DNA from 2 places in the Microbacterium sp. F1-18 genome. Region 1 is predicted to be linked to the other one. Evidence: predicted binding sites of a transcription regulator. Region 1 holds the regulator's gene; the other holds the start of a gene.

What was found. The regulator HspR, encoded in region 1, represses chaperone genes until heat shock. The targets are predictions, from matches to a motif close to AAGTTGAGTCNNNNNGACTCAACTT.
Region 2: ACU6RU_RS01890 (Hsp20/alpha crystallin family protein) is a predicted target of HspR. The motif match lies at 1,963-1,987, and genes of this name have one in related genera.

The regions. Positions count from the first base shown of each region.
Region 1 covers NZ_JBREVD010000001.1:755,239-770,059, reverse strand. Annotated here, with positions in the region: gene ACU6RU_RS03575 (BCCT family transporter) at 1-593, shown strand, start outside; gene ACU6RU_RS03570 (GNAT family N-acetyltransferase) at 664-1,110, shown strand; gene ACU6RU_RS03565 (MFS transporter) at 1,117-2,574, opposite strand; gene ACU6RU_RS03560 (response regulator transcription factor) at 2,685-3,404, opposite strand; gene dnaK (molecular chaperone DnaK) at 3,733-5,601, shown strand; gene ACU6RU_RS03550 (nucleotide exchange factor GrpE) at 5,604-6,230, shown strand; gene ACU6RU_RS03545 (DnaJ C-terminal domain-containing protein) at 6,242-7,246, shown strand; gene ACU6RU_RS03540 (heat shock protein transcriptional repressor HspR) at 7,340-7,789, shown strand; gene ACU6RU_RS03535 (hypothetical protein) at 8,004-8,888, shown strand; gene ACU6RU_RS03530 (hypothetical protein) at 8,996-9,589, opposite strand; gene ACU6RU_RS03525 (glycosyltransferase) at 9,833-10,981, shown strand; gene ACU6RU_RS03520 (glycosyltransferase family 4 protein) at 10,984-12,090, shown strand; gene ACU6RU_RS03515 (helix-turn-helix domain-containing protein) at 12,352-13,350, shown strand; gene ACU6RU_RS03510 (ATP-dependent Clp protease ATP-binding subunit) at 13,415-14,821, shown strand, end outside.
Region 2 covers NZ_JBREVD010000001.1:387,144-401,964, forward strand. Annotated here, with positions in the region: gene ACU6RU_RS01885 (DUF222 domain-containing protein) at 1-1,225, shown strand, start outside; gene ACU6RU_RS01890 (Hsp20/alpha crystallin family protein) at 1,498-1,923, opposite strand; gene ACU6RU_RS01895 (L-serine ammonia-lyase) at 2,075-3,484, opposite strand; gene ACU6RU_RS01900 (FUSC family protein) at 3,574-4,644, shown strand; gene ACU6RU_RS01905 (FAD-binding protein) at 4,667-5,920, opposite strand; tRNA gene ACU6RU_RS01910 (tRNA-Arg) at 6,059-6,131, opposite strand; gene ACU6RU_RS01915 (asparagine synthase) at 6,208-6,825, opposite strand; gene ACU6RU_RS01920 (YdeI/OmpD-associated family protein) at 6,870-7,307, opposite strand; gene ACU6RU_RS01925 (DUF4383 domain-containing protein) at 7,517-7,930, shown strand; gene ACU6RU_RS01930 (hypothetical protein) at 7,930-8,475, shown strand; gene ACU6RU_RS01935 (aldose 1-epimerase family protein) at 8,506-9,441, opposite strand; gene araA (L-arabinose isomerase) at 9,474-10,976, opposite strand; gene ACU6RU_RS01945 (xylulokinase) at 11,005-12,618, opposite strand; gene ACU6RU_RS01950 (LacI family DNA-binding transcriptional regulator) at 12,706-13,722, opposite strand; gene ACU6RU_RS01955 (hypothetical protein) at 13,814-14,428, opposite strand; gene ACU6RU_RS01960 (hypothetical protein) at 14,630-14,821, shown strand, end outside.

The DNA of each region.
Region 1 (14,821 bases):
TTCGCCAGTTCGTCGCGGGCGTGCTGCTGGTGCCGACCCTGATCGGCATCCTGTGGTTCGCCGTCCTCGGCGGCTCGGCGCTGTACCGAGAGCTCGAACAGCCCGGGTCGATGCTCGCCGCCGATGGTTCGGTGAACCTGCAGGGGGCGCTGTTCCAGCTTCTCGAGGGGCTGCCGGCCGGTGGCGTGCTGACGATCGGCGCCATCGTCCTGATCGCCGTGTTCTTCATCACCTCGGCCGACTCGGGCGCCCTCGTCATGGGCATGATCGCCACGGGCGGCAACCCCGAGCCGCCGCGCTGGGTGCGTGTGTTCTTCGTCGTCATCACCGCCGCCCTCGCGAGCGCACTCCTGCTCGCCGGTGGCCTGCAGGCTCTGCAGACCGCGGCGATTCTCATCGCGCTGCCCTTCTCGATCGTCATGCTCCTGATGTGCTGGTCGACGGTGCTGGCCTTCCAACGCGAGCGCCGCGCGTACGCCCGTGCGGAGCGGGCCCAGTTCATCGAACGCATCGGCGATCACTACGGCCTCGAGGTCGAGGAGCCGAACGAGCGGGGAGTGCGCTTCCCGTGGATCGTCGGCAGGCGCGGCTGACGCGGACATCGTCGATCGCCGCGAAGGCGCCGGGCCCGACCGCCCGGCGCCTTCGTCGTACGCTGGGCGGATGCCTCCGGTGTCCTCCGCCCGTCTGACCGATGTTCCCGCCGAGACCCTCTACCGTCTGCTCTGGCTGCGCGTCAGCGTCTTCGTCGTCGAGCAGGCCGCGGCCTACCCCGAGCTCGACGGCCGAGACCTCGAGCCCGACACCGAGCTCTTCTGGATCGAAGACGACGGACGGGTTCTGGCGACGCTCCGGCTGCTGCGCGATGCCTCGGGCAACGCCCGCATCGGACGCGTCGCCACCGCCGCGGAGGCCCGCGGCCGTGGCCTGTCGGCCCAGCTCATGCGCGCGGCGGTCGAGCGCGTCGGCGAGCGGTGGCCCGGCGCGGCGATCGACCTCGACGCGCAGAAGCACCTCGCCGACTGGTACGGGCGGTTCGGATTCGCGATCAGCGGGCCGGAGTTCTCGGAGGACGACATCCCGCACGTCCCCATGCGGCGTTCCGCCTGAAGCCGGTCAGCGGATGCCGGCCTGCTTCGGCAGGCGCACGAAGAGCAGCAGCACGAGCCCGAGAAGCAGCACCACGGCGATGCCCAGCACGCCCCAGATGATGCTGCCGAACCAGGCGATGAACAGCGCCCACATGGCGGGGGAGAGGAAGCTCGCGACGCGCCCCGTCGTGGCGTAGAGGCCGAAGATCTCACCCTGCATGCCCGGAGGCGTGACGCGCGCGAGCAGTGAGCGGCTCGCCGCCTGTGCGGGTCCCACGCATCCCGAGAGGATGAGCCCGGCGATCCAGAACACGATCGATCCGGCGTCCTGCAGCACGAACAGCAGCACGGCGACCGCGATGAGCCCCGAGAGGGTCGCGATGATCACGGCTCGCGCTCCGAAACGGTCGTCGAAGCGTCCCGCGATGATGGTGGACGCGCCGGCGACGAGGTTCGCGGCGATGCCGAAGACCATGACCTCCGTCGGCGAGAATCCGAACGCGCGGGCAGCCAGCACCCCGCCGAAGGCGAAGACGCCCGCGAGGCCGTCGCGATAGACCGCGCTCGCCAGAAGGAACCAGAACGTGGGGCGCTCGGTGCGATACAGGCGAGCGATGTCGGCGACCAGGTGGGCGTACGCCGCGAAGAAGCCGACCTTCTCCGTGCTGTGCGGTGCGGAGCGCTCGGGGACGTTCAGCATCAGCGGGATGGCGAAGACGATCGTCCAGACCCCACATCCCACGGCGATGAGCCGGTAGGCCAGACCGTTGCTCGTGTCCATCCCGAACCAGTCGGCCAAGGTGAGCACGACCACGAGGGTGAGCGCGACGATGCCGCCGATGTACCCGAGGCCCCAGCCCAGGCCGCTGACCCGGCCGATCGTGCGAGGCGTCGACACCTCGACGAGCATGGCGTTGTAGTTGACGCCCGCGATTTCGGAGACGACGGCGCCGAGCGAGAGGACGATCGCGCCGTACCAGAAGTACGCCGGGTCGGCGAAGGTGAAGAACAGCGCGAACTGCAGCAGCGCGAGGACGACGGTGAACACGCCGAGCCACCGCTTCTTCCGGCCCGATCGGTCGGCGGTCTGCCCCAGCACCGGCGCGAGGAGCAGGATCAGGATGCCGGCAGCTGTCGAGGCGACGCCGTACCCGCTCGCCAGCTCGGCGAGGGCTGCTTCCTTGATCGGGTCGGAGTCGGGCAGCACGGCGATGTCGGCGGGCAGGAACGAATCGGAGACGAGGAACAGCGACGCGAAGACGAAGGTGAGGATGACGGAGTTGAACGGCTGCGTCGCCCAGTCCCACAGTGCCCACGACACAACGGTCTTCCGGGGGACGGGCTGCTCGTCGACATCGCGGGTCTGCATGGCGGCGATGCGCCCGAGGGCCTGCGTGTCGGCGGCGGTGGGGGGCGTGGGAACCCCCGGCGCGGATGCCTTCGGGCTGCGGCCTCCGCCGGGCGGATCGGTCTCGGGTGACATGCCGGGCACGCTACGACCTCTCCGTGAACACTCGGTGCCGCCCGTCGGCGGCGCGTCGCATCTTCGCGACGGGGTCAGCGTATCCGCAGCCGAACGGGGTGGGGCGCTTTTCAGTCGCGACGCGCGAACCGGTAGCCGATGCCGCGCACCGTCTCGATCCAGCGGCCGGTGCGTCCGTCGTCGCCGAGCTTGCGGCGCAGGTTCATCAGGTGCACCTCGACCGCGTGGAGGTCGTGGGGGCTGACGTGTTCGCCATGGACACCGCTCTGACGGCGCAGCATGAGCGCGATCCACGCCTTCTCGACGACGTCACCGGGGCGCTGCATCAGCGCCTGCAGGACGTCGAACTCGGAACGGGTCAGATCGAGGGCGCGGCCGTCGAGTTCGACGCGGCGCGATCCGGGGCTCAGCCGCAAACCACCTGCTTCGAGCCAGCCACCCGACACGTTCTCGGGTGACTGGAGGGTGCGGGGGCGCCGCATCAGGGCGTCGATGCGGGCGCGCAGTTCGTAGGGGCGCCAGGGCTTGATGACGTAGTCGTCGGCTCCGCTGCGGAAGCCCTCGACCGTCGCGGTCTCGTCGTCGACGGCGCTGATGATGAGCACGTATCCGTCGTGGAAGGCCCGGATGCGGCGAACCGCCTCGAAACCGTCGATGCCGTCGAGCTTGACGTCGACGGTCGTCAGGTCCGGACGCAGGTGGCGGACGGCGTCGACTCCGGCGGGGCCGTCGGGGAAGGCGTGGACGGCGAAGCCGTGCTGCTCGAGGGTCTGGCTGAGCAGGCTGCGGAGGTCGTCGTCATCCTCGATGACGACGGCGCTGCGCGTCACCGGTGCCTCCGGGCACGCGGGAACGCTCGACGACCGCCCATCACGGGCTCGGAGTCGACGAGAGGCGAGTTCGGGTTCACGCTTCTTGTCATGAGTGGACTCAACATATAGCGCGCCGCTGAGAGGATCCGATGATCGTGCCTCAGGGTTGCTCAGAATTGGCTCAGGTGGACGTCATGCACCTCGCCATCCGACAATGAACTTGATACGACCTGACTCAACTTCTCTTGACATGGTTTCGGTGCGCGAGTACAGTTGAGTCATCGCGGCTCAGGTTGGGCCGCCGCAGACTTCAGATCCATCAGAACCGCAAGTAAGGAGACAACTCATGGCACGTGCAGTGGGTATCGACCTGGGCACGACGAACTCCGTCGTGGCCGTCCTCGAGGGCGGCGAGCCCAAGGTCATCGCCAACGCCGAAGGGCTCCGTACGACCCCCTCGGTCGTCGCATTCACCAAGGACGGCGAGGTCCTCGTCGGTGAGACCGCCAAGCGGCAGGCCGTCACCAACGTCGACCGCACCCTGACCTCCGTCAAGCGCCACATGGGCACCGACTGGAAGACCCAGGCGATCGACGGCAAGGCGTACACGCCGCAGGAGATCTCGGCTCGCATCCTCCAGAAGCTCAAGCGCGACGCCGAGCAGTACCTCGGCGACACGGTGACGGATGCCGTCATCACCGTGCCCGCGTACTTCAACGACGCCGAGCGCCAGGCGACCAAGGAGGCCGGCGAGATCGCGGGCCTGAACGTCCTGCGCATCATCAACGAGCCGACCGCCGCCGCGCTGGCCTACGGCCTCGACAAGGGCAAGGAAGACGAGCTCATCCTCGTCTTCGACCTCGGTGGCGGAACCTTCGACGTCTCGCTGCTCGAAGTGGGCAAGGACGACGACTTCTCGACGATCCAGGTGCGCGCCACGGCCGGTGACAACCGCCTCGGTGGCGACGACTGGGACCAGCGCATCGTCGAGTACCTCATCAAGCAGTTCAAGGACACGACCGGTGTCGACGTCTCGGGCGACAAGATCGCCCTGCAGCGCCTCAAGGAGGCCGCCGAGCAGGCGAAGAAGGAGCTCTCCAGCTCGCAGTCGACCTCGATCAACCTGCCGTACCTCTCGCTGACCGACTCGGGCCCCGTGTCGCTCTCCGAGACGCTGTCGCGCGCGAAGTTCGAGGACCTCACGAAGGACCTGCTCGACCGCACGAAGAAGCCCTTCGAAGACGTCATCCGCGAGACCGGGATCAAGGTCGGCGACATCGACCACGTCGTGCTCGTCGGTGGCTCCACCCGCATGCCCGCCGTGTCGGAGCTCGTGAAGAAGGAAGCCGGCAAGGAGCCCAACAAGGGCGTGAACCCGGACGAGGTCGTCGCCGTCGGCGCCGCCCTGCAGGCCGGTGTCCTCAAGGGCGAGCGCAAGGACGTCCTCCTCATCGACGTGACCCCCCTGAGCCTCGGCATCGAGACCAAGGGCGGCATCATGACGAAGCTCATCGAGCGCAACACCGCCATCCCCACCAAGCGCAGCGAAACCTTCACGACCGCCGACGACAACCAGCCGTCGGTCGCCATCCAGGTCTTCCAGGGCGAGCGCGACTTCACCCGCGACAACAAGCCGCTCGGCACGTTCGAGCTCACGGGCATCGCGCCGGCACCCCGCGGCATCCCGCAGGTCGAGGTCACCTTCGACATCGACGCCAACGGCATCGTGCACGTCTCGGCGAAGGACAAGGGCACCGGCAAGGAGCAGTCGATGACGATCACCGGCGGCTCGTCGCTGCCCAAGGACGACATCGAGCGCATGGTGCGTGAGGCCGAGGAGCACGCGGCAGAGGACAAGAAGCGCCGCGAGGCAGCCGAGGTGCGCAACCAGGCCGAGACCCTGTCGTACTCGATCGAGAAGCTCATCGCCGACAACGCCGACAAGCTGCCTGAGGACGTCAAGTCCGAGGTGCAGGGTGACGTCGACGCGCTGAAGACCGCACTCGCTGGTGATGACGACGAGGCCGTGAAGACCGCGTTCGAGAAGCTCAACGCATCGCAGGGCAAGCTCGGTGAGGCCATCTACGCGCAGGGTCAGGCAGACCAGGCGCAGGGTGCCCCGACCGACGCTCCGACCGGTGACGCCGGTGCGACGGCATCCGATGAGGACGTCGTCGACGCCGAGGTCGTCGAAGACGAGGACGAGAAGAAGTAATCATGACCAACAAGGACTTCGAAGAGCCGCACGGCGAAGACGAGGTCCTCGGCGGGGAGGGGTCGGACGCCCAGGCGTCCGGCCCCGACGCGCACGAGGCCACCGGAGCAACGGATGCCGCGGACGCCGCGGCTGCGGACGACGAACTGACCATCGACGACATCCTCGGCGCGACGCAGTCCGACGAGGCCGCCGTCGCCGAAGCGCCTGCCGAGGAGCACGACCTCGTGCTCGACCTCAAGCGCGTGCAGGCCGAGTACGCCAACTACCGTCGGCGCACCGAGGAGCAGCGCGAGGTCGAGATCGAGCGCGCCAAGGGCTCGGTCGCCAAGGGCCTGCTGCCCGTGCTCGACGACCTCGACCGTGCCGACAAGCACGGCGACCTCGTCGAGGGATCGCCGCTCGCGGTGATCGCGGACAAGCTGCGCGGGGTCGTGGCGCGACTGGGTGTCGAGTCCTACGGCGCCGCGGGCGACGCGTTCGACCCGCAGCAGCACGAGGCGATCTTCCAGGCGCCCACCCCGGGCACGGCCGAGCCGACGATCCTCGAGGTCGTCGAGGTCGGCTACCGCCTCGGCAGCATCGAGCTGCGTCCGGCGAAGGTCGTCGTCGCCGTGCCGACCGAATAGGAGGCAACGACATGGCCAGTCAGGACTGGTTCGATAAGGACTTCTACAAGGTGCTGGGCGTATCCAAGGACGTCTCCGATAGCGACCTGAAGAAGACCTACCGCAAGCTCGCGCGCAAATACCACCCCGACTCGACGCAGGGCGATGCTGCGGCCGAGGCGAAGTTCAAGGAGATCAGCGAGGCGTACTCCGTGCTCTCCGACAAGGAGCAGCGCGCCGAGTACGACCAGATCCGAGCGATGGGGTCGGGCAGCGCCCGCTTCACCGCGGGTGGCCAGGGCGCGGGTGGCTTCGAAGACGTCTTCAGCGCCTTCAACCAGGGGGCTCGAGGCGGCGCCGGAGCGCGCGGCGCGGACTTCGACGACATCTTCGCGATGTTCAACCAGCAGTCCGGCCGATCCAGCCGCTTCGGGACGGGCGGATTCGGCCGCTCGACCGGCGGATTCCAGGGCTTCGGCGGCCCGCAGCGCGGCGCCGACGTCACCGCTCGGACGACGCTCGACTTCGCGACGGCGGTGCGCGGCGACACCGTCACGCTCCAGGGCGAAGACGGCAAGCCGTTCAAGGTGAAGATCCCCGCAGGCGTCAAGGACGGCCAGAAGATCCGGCTGCGCGGCCGCGGGCGGCCCTCGCCCGACGGCGGCGAGCCGGGTGACATCGTCGTGGCCGTCACGGTCCGCCCGCACTCGGTGTTCACGCGCGATGGGCTCAACCTGCGCGTCGTGGTTCCGGTGACCTTCACCGAGGCCGCCCTCGGCGCCACGATCGAGGTTCCGACGCTCGGCGGCGACCCCGTCAAGCTCCGGGTTGCGCCCGGCACGCCGTCGGGTCGCGTCCTGCGGGTCAAGGGTCGCGGTGTGAGCACGTCCAAGGGCACCGGCGATCTGCTGGCCGAGGTCCAGGTCGCCGTTCCTGCGCACCTCGACGAGGAAGCCCGGGCGGCCCTCGAGCGCTTCGCGGAGGTCGAACCCCGCGAGAACCCGCGTGCCGACCTGATGAACAAGGCGCGCGGCTGACACACCCGTCGTCGACCCGCCGCACCCGTTCGCCACGGGACTGGTGCGGCGGGCCGGATGACGACGATCTCGACGCCCAGGAGGTGACCAACCATGGCTGAAGACGACATCGACGAGGACGCCCCGATCTTCGCGATCGCTGCCGCGGCGGAGCTCGCCGCCATGCACGCGCAGACCCTCCGGCAGTACGACCGGCTGGGGCTCGTGGTGCCCGGGCGCACGCAGGGCGGGTCGCGGCGATACTCGCTGCGGCACATCCGTCAGCTGCGTGAGGTGGCTCGGATGTCGGCGGAGGGCATCAGCCTGCCCGCCATCGCGCGCATCCTCGAGCTCGAGAACGAGGTCGCGGGCCTTCGTCGTGAGGTGCGAGACCTCGAGCAGCGTCTTCGCGACGAGATGCAGCAGCGCCCCGGTGCGCGGGTGTTCGCCGCGGGTGCGACCGGCGCCGTCGTGACCCTGCGCCACGGCGCGCGCGTCCGCCGCGCGACCGAGGTCGTGCTCTACCGCCGCCCCGCCGCCCCGCCCACCGCCCCGCAGTCCTAGCCGCCCCCGTAGCCTCAGCCGGCCCCGTAGCCTCAGCCGGCCCCGTCGACCCGACACAAAGGGTCGTTATCCGGCGTGCGGAGCGGCCATTCGGGTCGGTTCAGGGTGGGGCGGGGTGGGCGGGGTTCCTGCACAGGCGAGGGTGGGGGAGACCGGATGGTGAACGGGCTGGGGATATCGCGGGGAGAGGGCGAGAGAGCTTCAGTCTGGACGGGTGGCACGCATTCCTGCTGAGCTCCCCGAGGCGCTGCCGGGTGCCTTCACGGTTGGGACCGCGCGCGCGACCGGTGTGACGCGGGGCAGACTTCGTTCCGCCGACCTGGCCGTGCCCTTCCGCGGCATCCGCTCGCGTGCACCCGTGATGGACGTGCGCGCGCTGGTGACCGCCTATCTGCCGAAGTTGCGCGCAGGCGAGCACATCAGCCATGCCACGGCAGTGGCTCTCGTCGGCGGCTGGATTCCAGAGCGGCTGCGCACGCAGGTGGACGTCGCGGCGCCGCGACCGCTCGGGCGCGCCCGGGGTGCGGGGGTGCGCGGTCACGAAGCCGCCGCGGCGAGTCGGTGGCGGTTCGGACCCGTTCCGATCGCGCGTCCGGCCGTCGCCTGGTGCCAATCGGCCGAGCTCATGGGCGAACGCGAGCTCGTCATCGCGGCAGACTCCCTCATGCGCAGGCATGATCCCGTCCTGTCCATCGAGCAGCTCGGCGGGGCGGTGGCGGCGTGGTCCGGTCGGCGCGGCGTACGCGCGCTCCGACTCGCGCACGAACGCTGCCGGGAACGCACCGACTCCGTTGCGGAGACGGAGCTGCGACTCGACGCCGAGGACCTCGGGATGACCACCTTCGAGGTCAACGCGGTCATCCGCGATGAGGCCGGGCGCTTCGTGGCCTATGGCGACCTCGTCGACGCCGAGCGGCGCGTGCTCCTGGAGTACGACGGTCAGCAGCATCGGCTCGACGACGCGCAGTACGGCCGCGACGTCGACCGTCTCGACGACCTCGCACGTCTCGGCTGGCGCGTCATCCGCGTGAACAGAACCCACCGCGGCGCGCGGCGTCGCGCCGTCCTCCTCCGTGCGCGCGAAGCGTTGACCAGCTGACCCCCCCAACCCCTCGCCGACCCGACACGAATGGTCGCTCCGGCCGGAATTCGGCGACCTCTTGCGTCGGGTCGGCGATCGGGCAGGGGCGGAGGGGGCGGAGGGGGTCAGGCGGGAGGAAGGCGCAGGGTGCCCGCGGACTCGTCGAGGGTCAGATCGTCGACGACGCGCAGCGAGCGGGCGAGATGATCGAGCTCGTCGAGCACCGTTCCCACGCGCTCGCGGTCACTGCAGACGGCCGACAGCGTCACGAGGTGGGTGCCGGTGTCCCACGTGTACGACACGAACGGCGGCGTCCTCGGATCGGGAGGCAGCGTCATCACGAGCTTCTCGCCCACCCCCAGGTAGGGGGAGCGGAAGTCCTCGGTGTCGTCGTACTCCATCGGCATCATCGCCCGCGCCGCCCGCACCTGCGCCGTCGCCTCCTGCATCTGCGCGAGAACGACCAGCAGCTCGGGGTCGGCTTTCCACATCCAGGCCCGCACCCGGCCGTTCGCGCGTCGCATCAGCATCGGCACCGCCTGGCTCGCGGCCCACGCGGCGAACCGCCCGCCCGGGCGCGGCGCGGCGCCGATCGCGGCGTTGGCCTGGCTCAGCAGCATCCCGATCGCGCGCTTGCGGGCGCGGCGTCCGGAGAATCCGAACGATTCGGTGACGGCAACCCAGCGGGCGGGATCGGCATCGGCTTCGAGTCGGGCCATGACCCCAGCCTAGGGATGCCGCCGGGGTTCCCGCGTCCGCCCGCCGTGCAGCCCGTGCGGCCGGTTTGCCTCAACGCCGGGCCGCCTCCCGGAAGCTTCAAGACCGCTCGGGTAAGCTCGGGGCCGCCGCGTCGGCCACAGCCGGCGGCACTCCGCCGTACAGATTGGGCCTGACCCGTGACCGAATCCACGACGAACGAGGGTGTTCCCGCCGCCAGCTCGCGCGCACCTCTGACCATCGTGATGGGCGCCGACACCTTCGCCCCCGACGTCAACGGAGCCGCCCGCTTCGCCGAGCGGCTCTCCGCCGGCCTCGCCGCTCGCGGTCACGATGTCCACGTCGTGACGCCGAGCGTGAAGCACTCGCAGTCGGGCGTCTTCACCGAGAACATCGAGGGCGCGGACCTCACCGTCCATCGCCTCCCCGGATGGCGCTGGTACCCGCACGACTGGCTGCGCTTCGTGCTGCCGTGGCGCTCGAAGCACTACGCGCGGCGCATCCTCGACTCGGTCAAGCCCGACGTCGTCCACAGCCAGTCGCACATCGTCATCGGCCGCGGGCTCACCCGCGAGGCGAGGAAGCGCGGCGTCCCGGTGGTCGCGACCAACCACGTCATGGCCGAGAACGTCATCGACTTCACGACGCTCCCGCCGTTCCTCGACAAGATCATCATCAAGCTCTGCTGGGACGACGCCAAGCGCACGTTCCTGATGTCGCGCGCCGTGACGACCCCCACCCGCAAGGCCGCGGAGTTCCTCGAGGACACGATCGACATCTCGGGCGTCATCCCGATCAGCTGCGGCATCGACAAGCGCAACTACACCCCCGACCTCACCCCGCGCGAGCACCGTCGCATCCTGTTCGTCGGTCGCCTCACGACCGAGAAGCATGTCGAGGTCACCCTGAAGGCCGTCGCCAAGCTCGCGCCCGAGCTCGACGTCCACTTCGACATCGTCGGCGGCGGCGACCAGCGTCGGAACCTCGAGCAGACCGCGCAGCAGCTGGGCATCAGCGATCGCGTCACGTTCTTCGGGCGCACCGATGAAGCCGACCTGCGTGCCGCGTACACGCGGGCGGATGTGTTCGCGATCGCGTCGATCGCCGAGCTGCAGTCGATCGCTACGATGGAGGCCATGGCCTCGGGGCTGCCGATCGTGGCGGCGGATGCCGTCGCGCTGCCCCACCTAGTACAGTCGGGTGTCAACGGTTACCTCTTCGAACCCGGCGACGTCGACGATCTCGCGGACAAGCTGCGTCGGGTGCTCACCGCATCGCCCGAGGAGTACCTGCGGATGCAGCAGGCCTCGCTCGACGGCGTCGAGATCCACGACATCGAGCGCACTCTCGACACCTTCGAGAAGCTCTACCGCGGCGAGCCGCTCGACGCGTGACGATGCGGCTGTTCTTCGACGCGCGTTACATCCGCACCGACTTCCACGACGGCATCAGCCGGTTCTCGCACGAGCTCGCGCACGCAGTGTTCGCGGCGGCGCCCGCCGAGGACGTCGAGGTCACGTTCATCGTGCACGACCCCGCGCAGATCGCGTTCCTGCCCGAGGGAGCCCCCCACGTCGTGCTGCACGCACCGACCTCGATGCTCGAGCCCTTCGCCGCCCTGCGTCTGAACCGTCACCGTCCCGACGTGGTCTACTCGCCGATGCAGACCATCGGTGCCCTCGGTCGCCGATTCGCGCTGATCCTGACGCTCCATGACACGATCTACTACCGGCACCGCACACCTCCGCGCGACCTGCCGTGGTTCGTCCGTCTGGGATGGCGCCTCTTCCACCTCTCGTACGCGCCGCAGCGGGCGACGCTCAACGCCGCTGACCTCGTCGCGACGGTGAGCGAGACGAGCAAGCGGCAGTTCGCCGACGTGAAGCTGACCAAGCGCGAGGTGGTCGTGCTGCCCAACGCTCCGCAGCGTCTGGCCGACCTCGCACCGGCGACGGCGATGCCGGGGGCCGCCAAGCCGCGGAACATCGTCTACATGGGCTCGTTCATGCCCTACAAGAACGTCGAGACGCTCGTCCGGGCGATGCAGTGGCTGCCGGGTCGCACACTGCACCTGCTGAGCCGCATCTCGGACGGCCGGCGCGCCGAGCTCGAGAAGCTCGCGCCCGCCGACGCCCGCATCGTCTTCCACGGCGGGGTGACGGATGCCGAGTACGCGGCGCTCCTCGCCGACGCCGGCATGCTCGCGACGTTGAGCCTGGACGAGGGCTACGGGCTGCCCATTGCCGAGGCTCTCGCGCTCGGAGCGCCCGCGGTGGTGAGCGACATGGAGATCTTCCACGAGGTCGGCGGCGACGGGGCGCTCTACGTGCCGCCGCGCGATCCGCGTGCCTTCGCGGCGGCCGTCGTCTCGCTCGACGACGACGCTGCCCGTGCGGGGCTCGTGGCGGCGGGCCGCGCCCACATCGCGCGGTTCACCTGGGTGGAATCGGCGTCGCGACTGCTCGCGGCATCCCGTCGCGCCCGCGCGCTCCGCGCTCGCTGACGTCCGCCGCGATCCTCGTCGCGGGGCGCCCGCCGTCGCGAGGCCCCGGGGCCACCTCCGCCGGCCGAGGTAGGCGCGACGCGTCGGTGGGCACACGGCGGTAACCGTCGCGCGCGACGACCGCGAGGGTGGCGATCGACGCAGCGACGACAGCGACGATGACGGCGACGAGAAGCAAGTCGGAATCCATGGCAGAAACGCTACGATTGGCGTCATCCTGCCGACACTGGCGGACGAGACGGTATTCGGAGGAATCCTGCCATGCACACGGTCGCCTGCGTCGTCCAGCCCGGATTCGCGCCATTCGAGTTCGGCCTCGCGTGCGAGGCGTTCGGCCTCGACCGATCCGACGAGGGCATCCCGAACTTCGATTTCCGTGTCGTGACGCCCGATCCCGGCGTGGTTCCGGCCAACCTCGCGTTCTCGCTCAACGTCGACGCGGGCCTCGAGTTCGCCGACGAGGCCGACCTGGTGATCATCACACCCATCCCGCGCGAGAGTTGGGATGCCGTCGACGAGCGGGTGACGGCCGTGGTGTGTCGCGCAGTCGAGCGCGGCGCCTGGGTGCTCACCGTCTGCAGTGGAGCCTTCGTGGTGGCGGCATCCGGTGTGCTCGACGGCAAGCGCGCGACGACCCACTGGCGCTACGCCGAGACGATGGCACGCATGTACCCGCGCATCGAGGTCGATCCCGACGTGCTGTACGTCCAGTCGGACCGGATCATCACCTCGGCGGGCACGGCGGCCGGCCTCGACGCCTGCCTGCACCTGCTGCGCATCGAGCTCGGCGCCGAGGCGGCGAACACCATCGCCCGACGGATGGTGGTTCCGCCCCTCCGCGACGGCGGACAGGCCCAGTTCATCGCCCGTCCCCTTCCCGAGGCGTCGTCGCTGTCGCTCGCGCCGATCACCGACTGGATGATCGCGAATCTCGACCTCGATCTGTCCGTCGATCTGCTCGCCTCGCGCGCGCACATGTCGCCGCGGACGTTCGCCCGACGATTCAAGGCCGACTACGGGACGACCCCGGCGGCGTGGCTCGGGCGGCAGCGGATCCTGCGCGCGCAGCGATTGCTCGAGCAGACCGATCTCGGCCTCGATCAGATCGCGGCCGACAGCGGCTTCGGTTCCGCGTCCGTCCTGCGGCAGAACTTCGCCCGCGCCCTGGGGGTGAGCCCATCGGCATACCGCGCTCGCTTCGCCTGCACGCCCGAGGCCGCTTCGGTGGCCGGTGTCGCGCCGGAGGCCGTAGCGTCCTGAGCAACACGGTGATAAACTTGAGTCACACAGGCTCAAGTTTGAGCCGAGAGATTTCAGGAGAGATATGAACGCCACGCAACAGCCCGGACAGGAGGAGGCGCAGAGCGCCCTCGAGCAGTTCGGGATCAACCTCACCGACCGCGCCCGGCAAGGCAAGCTCGACCCCGTCATCGGACGTGACAGCGAGATCCGCCGCGTCAGCCAGGTGCTCACACGACGCACGAAGAACAACCCCGTCCTCATCGGCGAACCCGGCGTCGGCAAGACCGCCGTCGTCGAGGGCCTCGCCCAGCGCATCGTCGCCGGTGACGTCGCCGAGAGCCTGAAGAACAAAGAGCTCGTGTCGCTCGACATCTCCGCGCTCGTGGCCGGCGCCATGTACCGCGGCCAGTTCGAGGAGCGCCTGAAGAGCGTGCTCAAGGAGATCACCGAGTCCGACGGCCGGATCATCACCTTCATCGACGAGCTGCACGTCCTCATGGGTGCCGGCGGCGGTGAAGGGTCGGTCGCCGCATCCAACATGCTCAAGCCCATGCTCGCCCGCGGCGAGCTCCGGCTCATCGGTGCGACAACCCTCGACGAGTACCGCGAGTTCATCGAGAAGGACGCCGCCCTCGAGCGCCGTTTCCAGCAGGTCTACGTCGGCGAGCCGAGCGTCGAGGACACCATCGCGATCCTCCGCGGACTCAAGGAGCGCTACGAGGCCCACCACAAGGTGGCGATCTCCGACGGCGCCCTCGTGGCCGCGGCATCCCTGTCCAACCGGTACATCCCGGCCCGCCAGCTGCCCGACAAAGCGATCGACCTGATCGACGAGGCCGCCTCGCGCCTGCGCATGGAGATCGACTCGGCGCCGCTCGAGATCGACGAGCTGCGCCGCCACGTCGACCGGCTCAAGCTCGAGGAGCTCGCGCTGAAGAAGGAGAAGGATGCCGCTTCGCGCGAGCGTCTCGAAGCCCTCCGGGCGACCCTCAAGGACGAGCAGCAGAAGCTCGACGACCTGCAGGCGCGGTGGGAGCGGGAGCGTGCATCCCTGAACCGCGTCGGTGACCTCAAGACGCGCCTCGACGCCGCTCGTGTCGAAGCCGAACGCGCTCAGCGCGAGGGCAACCTCGAGAAGGCCTCGCGCCTGCTCTACGCCGAGATCCCCGCGCTCGAACGCGAGGTCATCGAGGCGGAGCGCGCCGAGACCGCCGTCGACGGTCCCGAACGCATGGTCAACGAGCAGGTCACCGACGAGGACATCGCCGCCGTGATCGCCGCGTGGACCGGCATCCCCGTCGGACGCCTGCTGCAGGGCGAGACCGAGAAGCTCGTGCGACTCGAGTCCGAGCTCGGCAAGCGCCTCATCGGTCAGAAGGTCGCGGTGAAGGCGGTCGCCGACGCCGTGCGACGCTCGCGTGCGGGCATCAGCGACCCGAACCGTCCGACCGGCTCGTTCCTCTTCCTCGGCCCCACCGGCGTCGGCAAG
Region 2 (14,821 bases), 370 kb from region 1:
CGACATGGAGCTGCGATCGGTTGCGGCCGAGGCCGCGGGGATGGCCCGGTTGACGGATCGGCGGTTGCAGGGCGAGATCGACCATGCGATGACCGTCATCGACGACTACCCCGCCGTGTTCGAGGCGTGGGTGGAACGGCGGATCGAACGCGGACACGTCGATGTGATCGTGCGGGTCGGGGCGGGGCTGCCGGACGAGGTGTGGGAGTCGTTCGCGGAAGCGGCGATCGGCGTGTGCGAGCGGGATGTGCCGTCTCGGGTGCGGGGTGCGCTCGAGGTTTTGGCGGCGCGGGTGCACCCCCAGTCGTTCACGGAGCGGCACACGGCTGCGGCGGCGGAGCGGTGCGTGCGGGTCTTCCACGGGGCCGACGGGATGTCGAACCTCGTCGCCAACCTCCCCACCGTCATCGCCACGGGGATGCTCGATCGGCTCACCCAGATGGGACAGTCGGTGAAGGACGCCCGGGATGCGGGTGGTTGCGGTGGGGCGAATGAGGTCGGGGCGAGCCCGGAGGCTGACGCGGCGGATGCCGCCGGGGAGGATGCGGCGCCAGACGCCCGAACCATGGACCAGCTGCGGGCCGACATCCTCGGCGACCTCGTCCTCGGCGGAGCACCGGTGGTCGACCCGACCTACGGAACCGACCGGGCCGGCGGGCTCGGCGCGATCCGGGCGCGCGTGCAGGTCACCCTCACCGCGGAGACCCTGATAGGCCGTGACGAGCACCCCGCCGACGCTGTCGGTGCCGGACTGATCGACGCCGACACGGCGCGTGACCTCGCCGGACAGGTCTCCGAGTGGGACCGGTTGTTCATCGACCCGGTCACCCGCACCCCGGTCGAGGTCGACACCTACCGACCCACCATCGCGATGAAGAAACTCCTCACCGCACGCGACCAGCACTGCAGGTTCCCCGGATGCCGCAGAGCCGCGATCCGGTGCGAACTCGACCACACCATCGACTACGCCCTCGGCGGCCACACCCACATCTACAACCTCGCCCACCTGTGCCAGAGACACCACTCCATGAAGCAATTCACGACATGGGAAGTGCGGCAGGTTGGTGGCGGAGTCCTGGAATGGACCTCACCCCTCGGCAGGGTCTACCGAGAAGACGTACCCGTGCCCGCGGTCTGCTTCACCACCGACCCGACCGACACGACCGATCCACCGCGGGGCGGTCGAACTGGCGGGGCACCGCCACCCGAACCACCACCCTTCTGAGCCGGTGCGTCGCGCACTCGCGCGCACCACGACTTTTCCCAGGCGTGGCGAAACTATGCCAGCGCGCCCCACGACGCATCGCTGCCTCGACGCATCGCTGCCTCTCTGAGGTCAGTCCGCGACGACCCTGAGACCCTGCCGTCGCTGTGCACACGCAAAGGGCGGCCGCGCCCCCGAAGGGGCTGCGGCCGCCCGTCATGCAGTGCGCTCGACGCGCGCCGTGAACGCGTCACGACATGCGCTTCGGCAGGTCCTGCGCGATCAGTTGTCGATCAGTTCTCGATCGGCACCACCGGCGCGGCGGCGTCGGTCGTGACCTCCACCTTCCGCGGCTTGGCCTTCTCGCTGACCGGGATCGTCACCGTCAGGACACCGTTGTTGTAGGTCGCGGCGATGCCCTCGGTGTCGACGCCCTGACCGAGGTTCAGCTGACGCAGGAAGCTGGCGGCCTCGCGCTCGCGCGTGATCCACTTCACACCGTCACCGCTCGCGAGCGTGCGCTCGGCGCGGATCGTCAGCAGCTGGCCGTCGACGTCGATGTCGACCGAACCCGGGTCGATGCCGGGCAGGTCGGCGGTCATCACGTAGTGGTCGCCGTCACGGTAGAGGTCCATCGGCATGCGACGGGGGCCGCGGCGCGTGTCGAAGAGGCTCGAGGCGATGCGGTCGAGGTCGCGGAACGGGTCGTAAGTAGCCATCGATCTTTCCCTTCTCTGATGCTTCGTGTTGAGATCTGAAAGTTGAGCCTTAGCGGCTCAACTGCATACAGATTAGCACTCCACCCCATCGAGTGCCAAGGGTTCTCGCACGGCGAACAGCGCCCCGACGAGCGGGGCACATGGGCGCCACTCAGCACTCGACGACGTTGACGGCGAGACCGCCTTCGCTCGTCTCCTTGTACTTGTGCGACATGTCGATCCCGGTCTGACGCATCGTCTCGACGACGGCGTCGAGCGAGACGTAGTGCTGCCCATCGCCGCGCAGGGCGAGGCGCGCCGCGGTGACCGCGGTCGACGCGGCGATCGCGTTCCGCTCGATGCATGGAATCTGCACGAGGCCGCCGACCGGGTCGCACGTGAGCCCCAGGTGATGCTCCATGGCGATCTCAGCAGCGTTCTCGATCTGCGCGCTATTGCCGCCCATGACTGCCGTCAGACCGCCCGCCGCCATCGCGCACGCGGAACCCACCTCCGCCTGGCAGCCGCCCTCCGCGCCCGAGATCGACGCGTTCGCCTTGAAGAGCGAGCCGAGCGCGGTCGCGGTCAGCAGAAACCGCCGGATGCCGCGCCGGCGATCGAGCTCCTCCGACCCGAGCCGCGACTCCGCGGCGAACCGCCACCAGTACATCGCGACGGCGGGGAGGATGCCCGCGGCCCCATTCGTGGGCGCGGTGACCACGCGTCCCCCCGATGCGTTCTCCTCGTTGACGGCGAGCGCGAAAGCGCCGAGCCACTCCCCCGGGAGCTCGCGCCCACCGGCGGCCTCGGCCGCTTCGAGCTGCGCGCGCATCGCACCTGCGCGACGCCGCACCCGCAGCATCCCCGGCAATGTGCCCTCGGCGCGCAGGCCCGCCTCGACGCACCCCGCCATGGCGTCCCAGATCGCGTCGAGGCCGGCGGCGACCTCGGCCTCGGGCCGGAGCGCCTCCTCGTTGCGGCGCGCCAGCCCGGCGATGCTCAGGCCATCGCGATCGCACAGCTCCAGCAGCTCTGCGGCACTGCCGAAGCGGTACGGCCATGCGACATCCCGGCCCGGCGAACCATCGGCGTGCGATTGCTCGCCCGTCCCCGCCCGGCGGATGAAACCGCCCCCGACCGAGAGGTAGGTCTCCGATGCGACGAGCACGCCTGCGGCATCCCAGGCGTTGAGCGTCATCGCGTTCGGGTGCTCGGGCAGTCGCGTCCGCGGCTCGAAGGACACGTCGCTTCGCGAGAACGACACCGGGTGCCGCCCCGCGAGCGAAAGGACCGCTCCGTCGACCCAGTCCGTCCACGCCGCGCGAACCACATCGGGATCGACGGTCTCCGGCGCGTGGCCCTGCAGCCCCGCGACCACGGCATCCGGCGTGCCGTGCCCGATCCCGGTCGCCCCGAGCGACCCGTACAGCACACAGCCGACGCGCTCGACCTCGTTCAGCCGGCCACCGGCTTCGAGCCCCACCGCGAAGGCGCGGGCAGCGCGCAACGGTCCGACCGTGTGGGAGCTCGAGGGTCCTACACCGATGGAGAACAGCTCGAACGCCGAGACGTAAGCGCTCACACCCCCAGGCTACGCCAGCATCTGCCGCAGGAGCCCGGCGACGTCAAGGGCATATGCGAGAACCCGGGGCGCACCTATCGTCGCGACCGATGACCACTGCACCCCACCCCCGTCTGGCGTCGCTCAAAGCCGCCGCGCGAACCGCGGGCGGCGAGGCCTTCGCGGTCTCGCGCCTGCTGCTGGCCGGCAAGACGGCCCTCGCCGCCGCCATCGCCTGGTACCTCGCACCGTTCGTCCCCTTCGCGCACGACGAGTACTCCTACTACGCACCGCTCGGCGTGCTCGTCAGCATGTACCCGACGATCGCCGACTCGGCCAAGGCCGGACTGCAAGCGGTCGGCGGGCTGGCGATCGGCATCGCGATCGGGCTCGCGGGCCTGTGGATCGTCTCGGGCCCGAGCCCCCGCATCCTGGGTGTCGCGATCGTCGTCGCCGCGGGCGTGGCTGTCGGCGGCATCCGGGCGCTCGGCACCGGCCGGGACTGGATCGCCATCGCGGCGTTGTTCGTGCTGCTGCTGGGAGCGAACGACGCCGGCGGTTTCTCGGTGTCGTACCTCGTCACGATGGCGTTCGGCGTCGTCATCGGTGTCGCCGTCAACCTCGCGATCGTTCCGCCCCTGTACCTGCGACGCGCCTCCACCCGCCTGTCGCAGCTGCGCGACGCGGTCTCGGACCGCCTCGAGATGCTCGCCGCCTCCGTCGCCGACAGCGCGCCCACCGACGCGACCGGCCAGCGCTATCTCCAAGAGATCCTCGACGCCGTCTCGGCCGACGTGCGCGAGGCCGCCCGCAGCCGCAAAGCCCACCCGCTCGCCCGACGACGCCGCGGGATCGAGGCCGAGAACGGGCGCCGCCTGAGAGCGCTCGAGAACACCGTCCGCCAGACGATCGAGCTCGCCGAGGGGATCGACGCCCTCCCTCTGACCCCGGATGCAGAGCCGCTGCGCGCCGAGCTCGCCGAGGCGGTACGGGCCACGGCGCGGGCGGTGGCACGGCCGGTGCGCGATCCCGCGACCCCGGCGGCGGTCGAGGAGGCCGAGACGGCACTCGCCCGCGTCGTCGAGGCGGCACCCACGCCCAGCGACGGCCGCATCTCGCCGTGGACCCGCGCCGCGGTCGATCTCAGCCGCATCATCGACGCGTCTCGACCGTTCGCCTGACGCGACCGGTCGGCGCGGCAGGTCACCGCGCCGGGATACCCAGCACCCGTTCGAGGTACGGCCCCGAGAACTTGCCGTTCGGGTCGACCCGCGCGACAAGCTCGCGGAAGTCGTCGAGGCGCGGAAGCGAGTCGCCGATGGGCATCGAGAAGACCTTGCCCCAGTGCGGACGAGCGTCGAACGGTGCGAGCACGCGCTCGACGTGAGAGATCGCCGCCCGAACGGCATCCGGTTCGTTCTTCCAGGTGAAGTGGATGCAGACGCTGTCGCGTCCGAACCCGGGCGAGAGCCAGAGGTCGTCGGCCGCCACGGTACGCAGCTCGGTCACGAGGAGTGCCGGCTCGACCCGGTCGGCGATCGAACGAACGGCCGCGATGGCCTCGACGGCCACAGCCCGGTCGACCCAGTACTCGGTCTGGATCTCGTCGCCGTTGGACGGCGTCGCGTCGATACGGAAGTGCGGCAGACGCTCGCACCAGTCGCCGGGCACGCCACCCTGCTCGGTGGTGTTGTCGACCCCGTCCGCGGCCGGCGAGTCTGCCTTCGTCCTCACGCGACGGGCACTCAGCAGCCGCTCCGCCATGTCGGGAGCCGAGGTTTCGTCGAGACGCTCTTTGATCCAGACCTCGCCGACATCGGCCGTGTTCCAGCGCGTGAACACGCTGACGCTGTACCCGGATGCCGTCACCTCGTCGAACCGCTCGAAGAGGTCGTCCCACGTGAGCCCGGCATACGTGTCCTGGCGAACCCGGTACGTGGGTTCGATCGCGAGCGTCAGGCGCACGACCGGCCCGAGCGCGCCGAGGTGGACGACGCTCCCGGCAAAGTCGTCGTCGCCCGCTGAGACCGTGCGCAGCTCGCCGTCCGGGTCGATGAACTCCAGCGCGCGGACGGCGGTCGCGAGCGAACCGTTGCGATCGCCTGATCCGTGCGTCGACGTCGCCGTCGCGCCCCCGACGGAGATGTGCGGCAGCGACCCCATGTTGTGCAGCGCCCACCCGTGATCGGCGAGGTGCCGAGCGACGACGGCGTACCGCGTGCCGGCCCCCACGGTCACGGTGCGGGCCGCCTCATCGATGACGATGTCGGGATCGATCCCGGTCAGGTCGAGGAGAACGCCGGCAGCGTCGGCCAGGTCGTTGAAGGAATGCCGAGTCCCCAGCGATCTGACGTGGTCGTGAGACGCGACGAGTCGCTGCGCCTCGGCGATCGTCGTCGGCACGAGCACGCCTTCGGCGGCGAAGGTGTGTGTTCCGGCCCAGTTCCGTTCGGTCACGAGCCCACGCTACGCGATGGCCACCGAGAATGTACACAGCTACAACAAAGTCCTCGACGCTGTCACGCCAGATGGCGCCAGAGAAACAAAGAAGCCCCCGCAGAGCGGAGGCTTCTCGTTCACTGTCTCAACACAGTGTGCGCCCGAAGGGACTCGAACCCCTAACCTTCTGATCCGTAGTCAGATGCTCTATCCATTGAGCTACGGGCGCATGGCCTGGAATGTCTCCCGGGCCGTCGTCAAGCATAGCCCGCTCTCGCACAAAGAGCGAATCGAGCGCGGAACGGCTAGTCGATCACCGGCGCGGCCGCGGAATCGAGGGCTTCGTCGCGCTCGACAACCTGCCGTTGCGCGTTGCGACGCTGCGACCGCAAGCGCGGAAGATCGACCATCCGTAGAGCTTGCATGCGCGCCGTGCGCATGCGCTCGTAGTCGGGTTCGAGATCCGGCCGCGCCGCCTCGATGCGAAGGGTCCGGTCGATGTTGCCGGCGACCTCGGACCACGCGGCCTCGCGCGCGTCGGCGATCAGTTTGCGCAGCTCGCCCTCATCCGCCGCGCGTTCACGCAGCTCCTTGGCGATGCGCAGCGACTGCTTGCGCCGCCGTCGCAGGTTCGACACATCGCGGCTGCGGTAATCGTGGGTGCCGCTCGAGTCGCTGTAGCGGCCGCTCGCCGCCTTACGTTCTCGGTGAGTGCGCTCGGCGTCGGCCTCGGCTTCCTCCGCGAGCGAGATCAGCGCATCGCGGGCGTCGTCGAGAAAGCGATCGGGCTCGAAATCGCGCCCGTCGGCGAGGATGTCGACGAGGATGGCGTTCTTGAGCGCCAGGCGGGTCGCCGCGGAGGCGATGTACAGCCCTTCGGCGACGATCTCCGAGCTCTTGGTACGCGCTTGACGGGTGGCCAACGCTGCCCCTCCTCACCTCACCCCAATCCTATGGGGCCCAGGTGTCATCCGAGCTTGGTGATGATCGCCGCGATCCGTCTCGCACGGGTCTCCGGCGTCTTCGCCGACTCGACGTTGACGACGTGCGCCTTGCGCGCGCTCGGCGCCAGACGGTCGAACGCCGCGGTCGCCCCCGCTTCGGCCAGCGCGGCGACCAGATCGTCCGGCGTCTCGACCTCTCGAGGCGCCTCATCCAGCTCGATGTCGACGACGATGGCATCCCCGCCCGCGAGGCCACTCTCGCGCCGCCGCTCGGCGGAGAACGGCACCAGCGCGAGCCCGCGCATCGAACCCACCGTGCTGCGGAAGGAGAAGCCGTTGACGGTGACGGAGACGGCGGGACGACGCCCACCGCCTAGGGCATCCAGCACCGAGAAGGGCACCTCGATGCCGGTGTTGTTCCCGAACTGGGACAGCGTCGTCTCGAATCGCACGATTCTCATTACCACCGCCCATGAAGGCAGCACAAGGCCTGTGAGCCGTGAAGTCGCTGACCGTAGCCTCGCGTCACGGCCTGGGCATTACTCCCCATCGATATCGACGACCACACAAGATCGGACGCCCCGGGCCCACCCAGAGGCAAACCGATCTGCCACTGTCACCGAACAACCGCAGCACCGCGACATCCGTCGCCCAATGGGAGGGAACCCTCATGCGTACATCACCGAACCGCCTCGTGGCGATCATCTTCGGCGCCGTCTACATCCTCGTCGGCCTCCTCGGCTTCACCGTGACCGCGGGCGTCGACTTCATCGCCACCGAGGGTGGCCTGCTGCTCGGCATCTTCGAGGTCAACCCGCTGCACAACATCGCGCACCTCCTGATCGGCGCCGCGCTGCTCATCGGCGGCCTCTCCGGCGTCCGCGCCGCGAAGGGCGTGAACACGACGGTCGGTGCCGCCTACCTGCTTCTCGGCATCGTGGGCTTCTTCATCCAGGACAGCGCCGCCAACGTGCTCGCCCTGAACACCGCCGACCACTTCCTCCACCTCGCCAGCGCCCTCGTGCTGCTGGGTGTCGGCCTCGGCACCGACCGCGCCACCGCCCCGCGCACGGCCGCGATCTGATGAACGCCGCCGCGCTCACCCGCTCCTGGCCCACGCTCGCCGCGTGGGGGGCTGGCCTGCTCCAGCTCGGCGTGGGCGCGGGCATGATCACCCAGGGCACCGGAGCCGCCGACCGCGGCGTCGGTGCCCTGGCGGTCGCGGTCGGGGCGGCCGCCCTGGGTTGGGGCGTCGCCGCCCTGACGCGCGGCCGCCTCGTCGCTCCCCGCGTCGCGATGGCCATCGCCGTCGTCGGCACGGTGATGTCGGGGCTTGCTCTTGCGGCGGACCCGATGCGCATCAGCGTGCACGCCGTCGGCGTGACCGCCCTTCTCCACGTCGCGTACGGCGTAGCGGCGGCGGCCGTCGTACGGCGGGCGCGCTCAGCGTCAGCCGACACCTCTCCCGCCGACGCCCGAGTCGCACCACGGACGAGCGTCATCGGACTCGTCGCGGGCTGCGTCATCGTCGCCGGACTCGTCACACCGGCACTGGGCGCGACGGAGGCCGGCCGCGCTGCGCCGAGCCACTCCGACCACCCGCTCTTCTCCACCGAGCACAGTCACTGAGACCCGGCGCTCGGCGACCCAGCCGCGGGATCAGATCGCGCTGATGCGCCAGGAAGCCTCGACCGTCTCGGCGGGAGCGATGAAGATGAGTCCCGCGTCGTAGTCGTAGCGTGCGGCGTTGAACGCATCCGGCGCGCACGTCATCGGCTCGACCGCGAGACCCGCACGGTGCCCCGGCTGCGCCGGTCCCCCGGGAAGGTCGGCGGTGTGCACCTGCACCCAGGGACACGCGGAATCCCACGAGATCGCGACGCCGGTGCCCGACGGATCGGTCACCCGCACGGTTGCCACGCTGTCATCGGTACGCGAGAGCCCCGTGAACGCATGGTCGATCTCGACGGCGCCCAGCGCCCGCGGCTCTCGGAAGTCGAACTCGGCGATATCCGAGACATCGGCCAGCGCGACCGGCGACAACCGATCAGGCGTCACCTCGAGCACGCGTGCGGCGGGAAGCTCGAGCGTCCACTCGTCGAGCGGCGACGACCCGGCGACGAGATAGGGATGCGGCCCCGTGCCGAAAGGCGCGGCATCCGTACTCTCGTTCGTCGCGCGCACCGTCTGCGTCAATCCGTCGGCGCCGAGCCGGTAGGTCGTCTCGACGCGCACCGTCCACGGGTAGGCCGTCTGCGCGACGATCGTGGCGCCGAGCGTCACGTGATCGGCGGCGACGACCAAGGGCTCGAAGTCGAGCCAGGCCACCAGGCCGTGCAGCGCATGGTGCCGCTCGGGTTCGGTCAGGGCGAGGCGGTAGCGCGTGCCGTCCACCTCGTACTGGCCGTCGACGACCCGGTTCGGCCACGGCGCGAGCGTCGCGCCGCGGTAACCCGGACGCACCTCGTCCTCGCCGTAGGGCACGACGAGGTCGCGTCCGGCGACCCGGAAGGAGCGCAGCGACGCTCCCACGCTCGCCACGATCGCCTCGGCGTCGCCGAATCGCAGCACGTACGACGTTCCGGATGCCGCCACGGGCGTCCCCTCTCGATTCTGGTTCTCAGAGCTCACAGTCCGCGGGCCAGGCGGTAGTAGGCCTGGTTCCAGCGGAGCTCCTTCTGGAATCCTCGCACCGTCGTGTCGTCGTCGATGACCACGAGCTCCGTCCCGGCGATCTCGGCGAAGTCGCGGAACACCTCGATGCCGACCGCCGTCGTCATGACCGTGTGGTGGGCTGCACCGGCTGCGAGCCAGCACGCGGCGGACGTGGCGAAGTCGGGCGCCGGCTTCCAGATCGCGCGTCCTACGGGCAGCTTCGGCAGGTCGGGAGCCTCGACGTTCTCGACGACGTTCGCCGTCAGACGGAACCGGTCGCGCATGTCGCTCATCGCCACGACGAGCGCGGGACCCGGGTCGGCGGTGAAGACGAGGCGCACCGGGTCGTCCTTGCCGCCGATGCCCAGCGGGTGGATCTCCAGACGGGGCTTCGCGGTCGTCAGCGACGGCGACACCTCGAGCATGTGCGCCCCGAGGATGCGCTCAGAACCGGGAACGAGGTCGTAGGTGTAGTCCTCCATGAGGCTCGCCCCACCGGGCAGACCCGAACCCATGACATTGGCGACGCGCACGAGGATCGCGGTCTTCCAGTCGCCCTCGGCGCCGAAGCCGTACCCCTCGGCCATGAGGCGCTGGACGGCGAGGCCGGGCAGCTGCTTCAGGTCGCCGAGATCTTCGAACGATGTGGTGAACGCCCCGAAGCCGCCGCTCACGAGGAACGAGCGCAGCCCGATCTCGATCGCCGCGCCGTCGCGCAGCGACTGGTGCCGCTCGGCTCCCGGGAGCAGTTCGTCGGCGACGTCGTACTGCGCGAGATAGACCTCGACCAGCGCATCGACGTCGGCGTCGGATGCCGCGGCCACGGCCTCCGCCAGCTCGTTCACGCCCCACGTGTTGACCTGCACGCCGAACTGCAGCTCGGCCTCGGTCTTGTCGCCCTCGGTCACCGCGACGTAGCGCATGTTGTCGCCGAAGCGCGCGAGCTTGAGCGTGCGGGCGGCCTGCCAACCGGCCGCGGCCCGCTGCCAGTCCTCGATCTGGCGGGTGACCTCGGGGTTGGAGACGTGCCCGACGACGGTCTTGCGCGAGACGCCGAGACGCGTCTGGATGTAGCCGAACTCGCGGTCGCCGTGGGCGGCCTGGTTGAGGTTCATGAAGTCGAAGTCGATGTCGGCCCACGGCAGCTCGACGTTGGCCTGCGTGTGCAGGTGCAGCAGCGGCTTGCGCAGGGCGTCGAGACCCGTGATCCACATCTTGGCCGGGCTGAACGTGTGCATCCACGCGATGACGCCGATCACCGAGTCGTCGGCGTTCGCGTCGAGCGCGAGCCGGCGGATCGACTCGGAGTCCTTCAGGACGGGCTTCCACTCGACACGCACCGGCAGCCCGGCGAGGCCGGCGACGACCTGCTGCGACTGCTCGGCGACCTGGCGGAGGGTCTCCTCGCCGTAGAGGTTCTGACTGCCCGTCACGAACCAGACGGTGTACTGCTCGAGAGAGGTGGAGAGGGTCATTGTTCTTCTTCCGGTGGTATCGGACGGGTCAGGAGAGGGCGGCGACGGCGGCACGCTCGACGGCGAGCCCCGCGTCGTAACGATCGAGGTAGGCGGCGAAGCCGGCGGCATCCGCCTCGTCGGGCTCGGCGACGTCGATCGACGCAGCCGCGAAGACGCGCTCGCGGAGGTAATCGTCGAGATCGAGCCCGTCGCCGTGGACGAGATAATCGGCGAGGACGGCGATGCCCCACGCGCCTCCCTCGGAGGCGGTGTCGCCGACGGCCACCGGGGCACCGAGAGCGGCGGCGAGGAACCGCTGGGCGACGCCGGCGGTGCGGAACATGCCACCGTGGGCGAACATCCGGTCGAGCTGCACACCCTCGCGGTCGAGCACCCGCATACCGAGCGCGAGGGTGCCGAAGACGCCGTACAGCTGCGCGCGGATCGCGTTCGCGAGCGTGAAGCGGCTGTCGGGGGTGCGGACGAAGAGCGGACGCCCCTCGTCGGTACCGGCGATGGGTTCGCCCGCGAGGTGGTTGTAGGCGATCAGGCCGCCCGCGTCCGGGTCGCCCGAGAGGGCCTCGCGGAACAGGATGTCGTAGACGCCGTCCGCACCGAGCTCCGAACCCGACGCTGCGGCGAACCGCTCGAACATCCCGACCCACGCCGCGAGCTCGCTCGCTCCGTTGTTGCAGTGGACCATCGCGACGAGATCGCCCGCGGGCGTCGTGACGACGTCGATCTCATGGTGAGTGCTCTGCAGCGGCCGCTCGAGGACGACCATGGCGAAGATGCTCGTGCCGGCGCTGACGTTGCCCGTGCGCGGGGCGACCGCAGCGGTGGCGACCATGCCGGTCCCGGCGTCGCCCTCGGGAGGGCAGAACGGGATGCCGGGGTGCAGCGCCCCCGACGGGTCGAGCAGTGCGGCGCCGGCGTCGGTGAGCACACCGGCGGCCTGCCCGGCGACACGGACCTCCGGCAGCAACGAGCGAACGCCGGCGGGAAGACGGCCCGCCAAGTGGGCGTCGAAGAGGTCGACGCGGCGCTGGTCGTAGTCGCGCGTGGCCGGATCGATGGGGAACATCCCCGACGCGTCACCGACGCCGAGCACCTTCTCGCCGGTCAGTCGCGCGTGCACGTAGCCGGCGAGGGTGGTCACGTGACGGATGTCGTCGACGTGCGCCTCGCCGTCGAGCACCGCCTGGTGCAGGTGGGCGATCGACCAGCGGAGCGGGATGTTGATGCCGAGCAGCTCGGTGAGCTCGGCGGCGGCCGGGCCGGTGCTGGTGTTGCGCCAGGTGCGGAAGGGCACCAGCAGCTCGTCGTCAGCGTCGAAGGCGAGGTAGCCGTGCATCATCGCCGAGACCCCGATCGCCCCGAGAGTCTCGGGCACGACGCCGTACGCGGACTCGACCGCGGCCGTCAGGTCGGCGTAGGCGGCTTGGAGACCTGACCACACGTCGTCGAGGGCGTAGGTCCAGCGACGCTCTTCGAACCGGTTCTCCCACGCGTGCGATCCGGTCGCGAGGACGTGTGCCGGATCCGGGCCGATGAGGCACGCCTTGATGCGCGTCGAGCCGAACTCGATGCCCAGGCTGGTGCGACCGGCGAGGATGTCGTCGCGATCGGCGGATCGATCGCGCGTGGCGGTGTGGGTCACGGATGCCTCCATTGGTCGTGCCGCGGTGGGATCATGTTACCGGTAACACCTGCTTCGTGCGAGCGTCGAAGACCTGGTCACCCGGCCTCATACCCCGCGAGTCGATTCGCGCACGACGAGTCGAGGCGGAGTGGGCTCGGCGGGCGAGGCATCGCCCAGCAGGATACGGACGCATCTCCACGCCTCCCCCGCGATGTCGAGCCGCACCGTGGTCAGGGCCGGCCGGTAGAACGCAGCGTCGGGATGGTCGTCGAAACCCACCACGCTGACGTCCGCGGGCACATCCAGCCCGAGGCGAGCCAGCCCGGAGATCAAGCCGAGCGCCATCTGGTCATTCGCGACGACGACCGCGGTCGGCCCTGCCGCGGCGCCGATCGCGCCCGCGATCTCGGGAGCCAGGGCAGCGCCCGAGCCGGCGGACCAGTCGCCGCGCCACCGGCCCGCGATCTGCAGTCCCCGGCGCGCGAGGGCAGACTCCGCGCCGGTGTCGCGGGCGACGGCCTCGAGCCAGGCAGCCGGGCCCGACAGGTGGGCGATGCGGCGGTGCCCGGCATCCAGCAGGTGGTCGACGGCCAGCGCCGCTCCCTCGGCGCCGCGATCGCCCCCGCTCGCGCGCTCCCCCGCTGCATCCACCCGCGCATGCAGGGGCACGACGGGAACTCCGAGGGAAGCCGCAGCGAGGACCGCGAGGGCGGCGGTATGCGGAGCCACGACGACGATGCCGTCCACGCCCTGGGCGAGCAGATGATCGGCGGCAGCGGAGACGCTGCCCGCGTCGGAGCCGTCGGCGTAAGCCGTGGCAATCCACCGGCCTGCTGAGCGCGCCGCACGCTCGAGGGCGCCGATGCCCGCCGCGGGGCCGTACAGGTCGGTGTCGGAGGCGATCACCCCGATCGTCCGCGTCGTCGCGGTGCCGAGGGCACGGGCTGCGTTGTTGACGCGGTAGCCCAGCTCGGACATCGCCGTGATCACGCGCTCGCGCGTCTCGGGCCGGATGTGGGGGTGGTCGTTGATGACACGCGAGACCGTCTGCGTCGACACGCCCGCAGCGGCCGCGACATCCCGCACACCCACTCGCGCCCGCCCGGGCATCGCTTCGCTCACTGCGCCAGGCTAGCGGGCACGCCGAAGGGCGGCACCGGCCGAAGCCGCGTGCCGCCCCTCGAGATCTCTCGGTCGGATCCGGTCCTGAGGATCAGCGGTCGCCGAGGATGCCGCCGACCAGGTCGTCGACGTCGGAGGTCACATCCGAGGTGATGCCGCCGACGAGGTTGTCGACGGTGCTGCCGATGCCGCTCGTGACGTCGCCCGTGCTGACATCACCGGTGCCGACGTCCGTGCCGTTGCCGAGGTCGGTGCCGACCTCGTTGCCGTTGCCCACCTCGTTGCCGGTGCCGACCTCGTTACCGTTGCCGGTCTCGTTGCCGGAGACGACGGGGGCGTCGATCGGGGCCTCCACGGCGGTGTCGTTGCCCGAGGCGATCGGGGTGTCGTTACCCGACAGCAGTGCGCCGTTGCCGACGTCGCTGATCAGCGGGCCGTTGACGAGGCCGCCCTCGAGCCCGAGGTTGCCGATGTTCGCACCCTCGCCGACTCCGGTGCCGTTGGCCTCGAGGACGCTGTCGATCCACGTCGACAGCGCGTCGAAGGACGACGTGACATCCGTGGTGGTGGTCGTGTCTGTGGTGGACGAGTCGACCGCGGTGGTGTCGTCAGCCGACGCGGGCAGAGCGAATCCGGCGGTGGCGATCGCGGCTGCACCGAGGCCCGCCGTGCCGAAGATTGCTGCTCGCTTCAGGTTCGTACGCATGTCTCTTCCTTCCGTCACGTCCGCTGGATTGCGGCACGTGGGGCTATCCGAGACGGGCACCGGGGCGGATTGGACACCTCGAGCGAAAACCGTGCATCCGCCCCCGTTTGGAGCGACGGCGATCCGCGCCCTCATGCGGATCGCGGCGGTTTCCTGGCAGTCGCCTGAGAGCGCGGCATCCGGCCCCGTAGGCTCTGCGTCATGCGCGCAGAGCTCGCCGATCGCCGTGACACGACCTGGGAGGATCTCGGCCCGAGATTCCGGGTGTTCGTCTACCCCTGCGACGCAGAAGACACGCGGATCATCGACATCGTCGACGTCTCGATCGACACCGTGTTCCGCGAGATGCGCATCCTCTCCGACGACGATCGCCACCTCTGGTCGGTCGCTCTG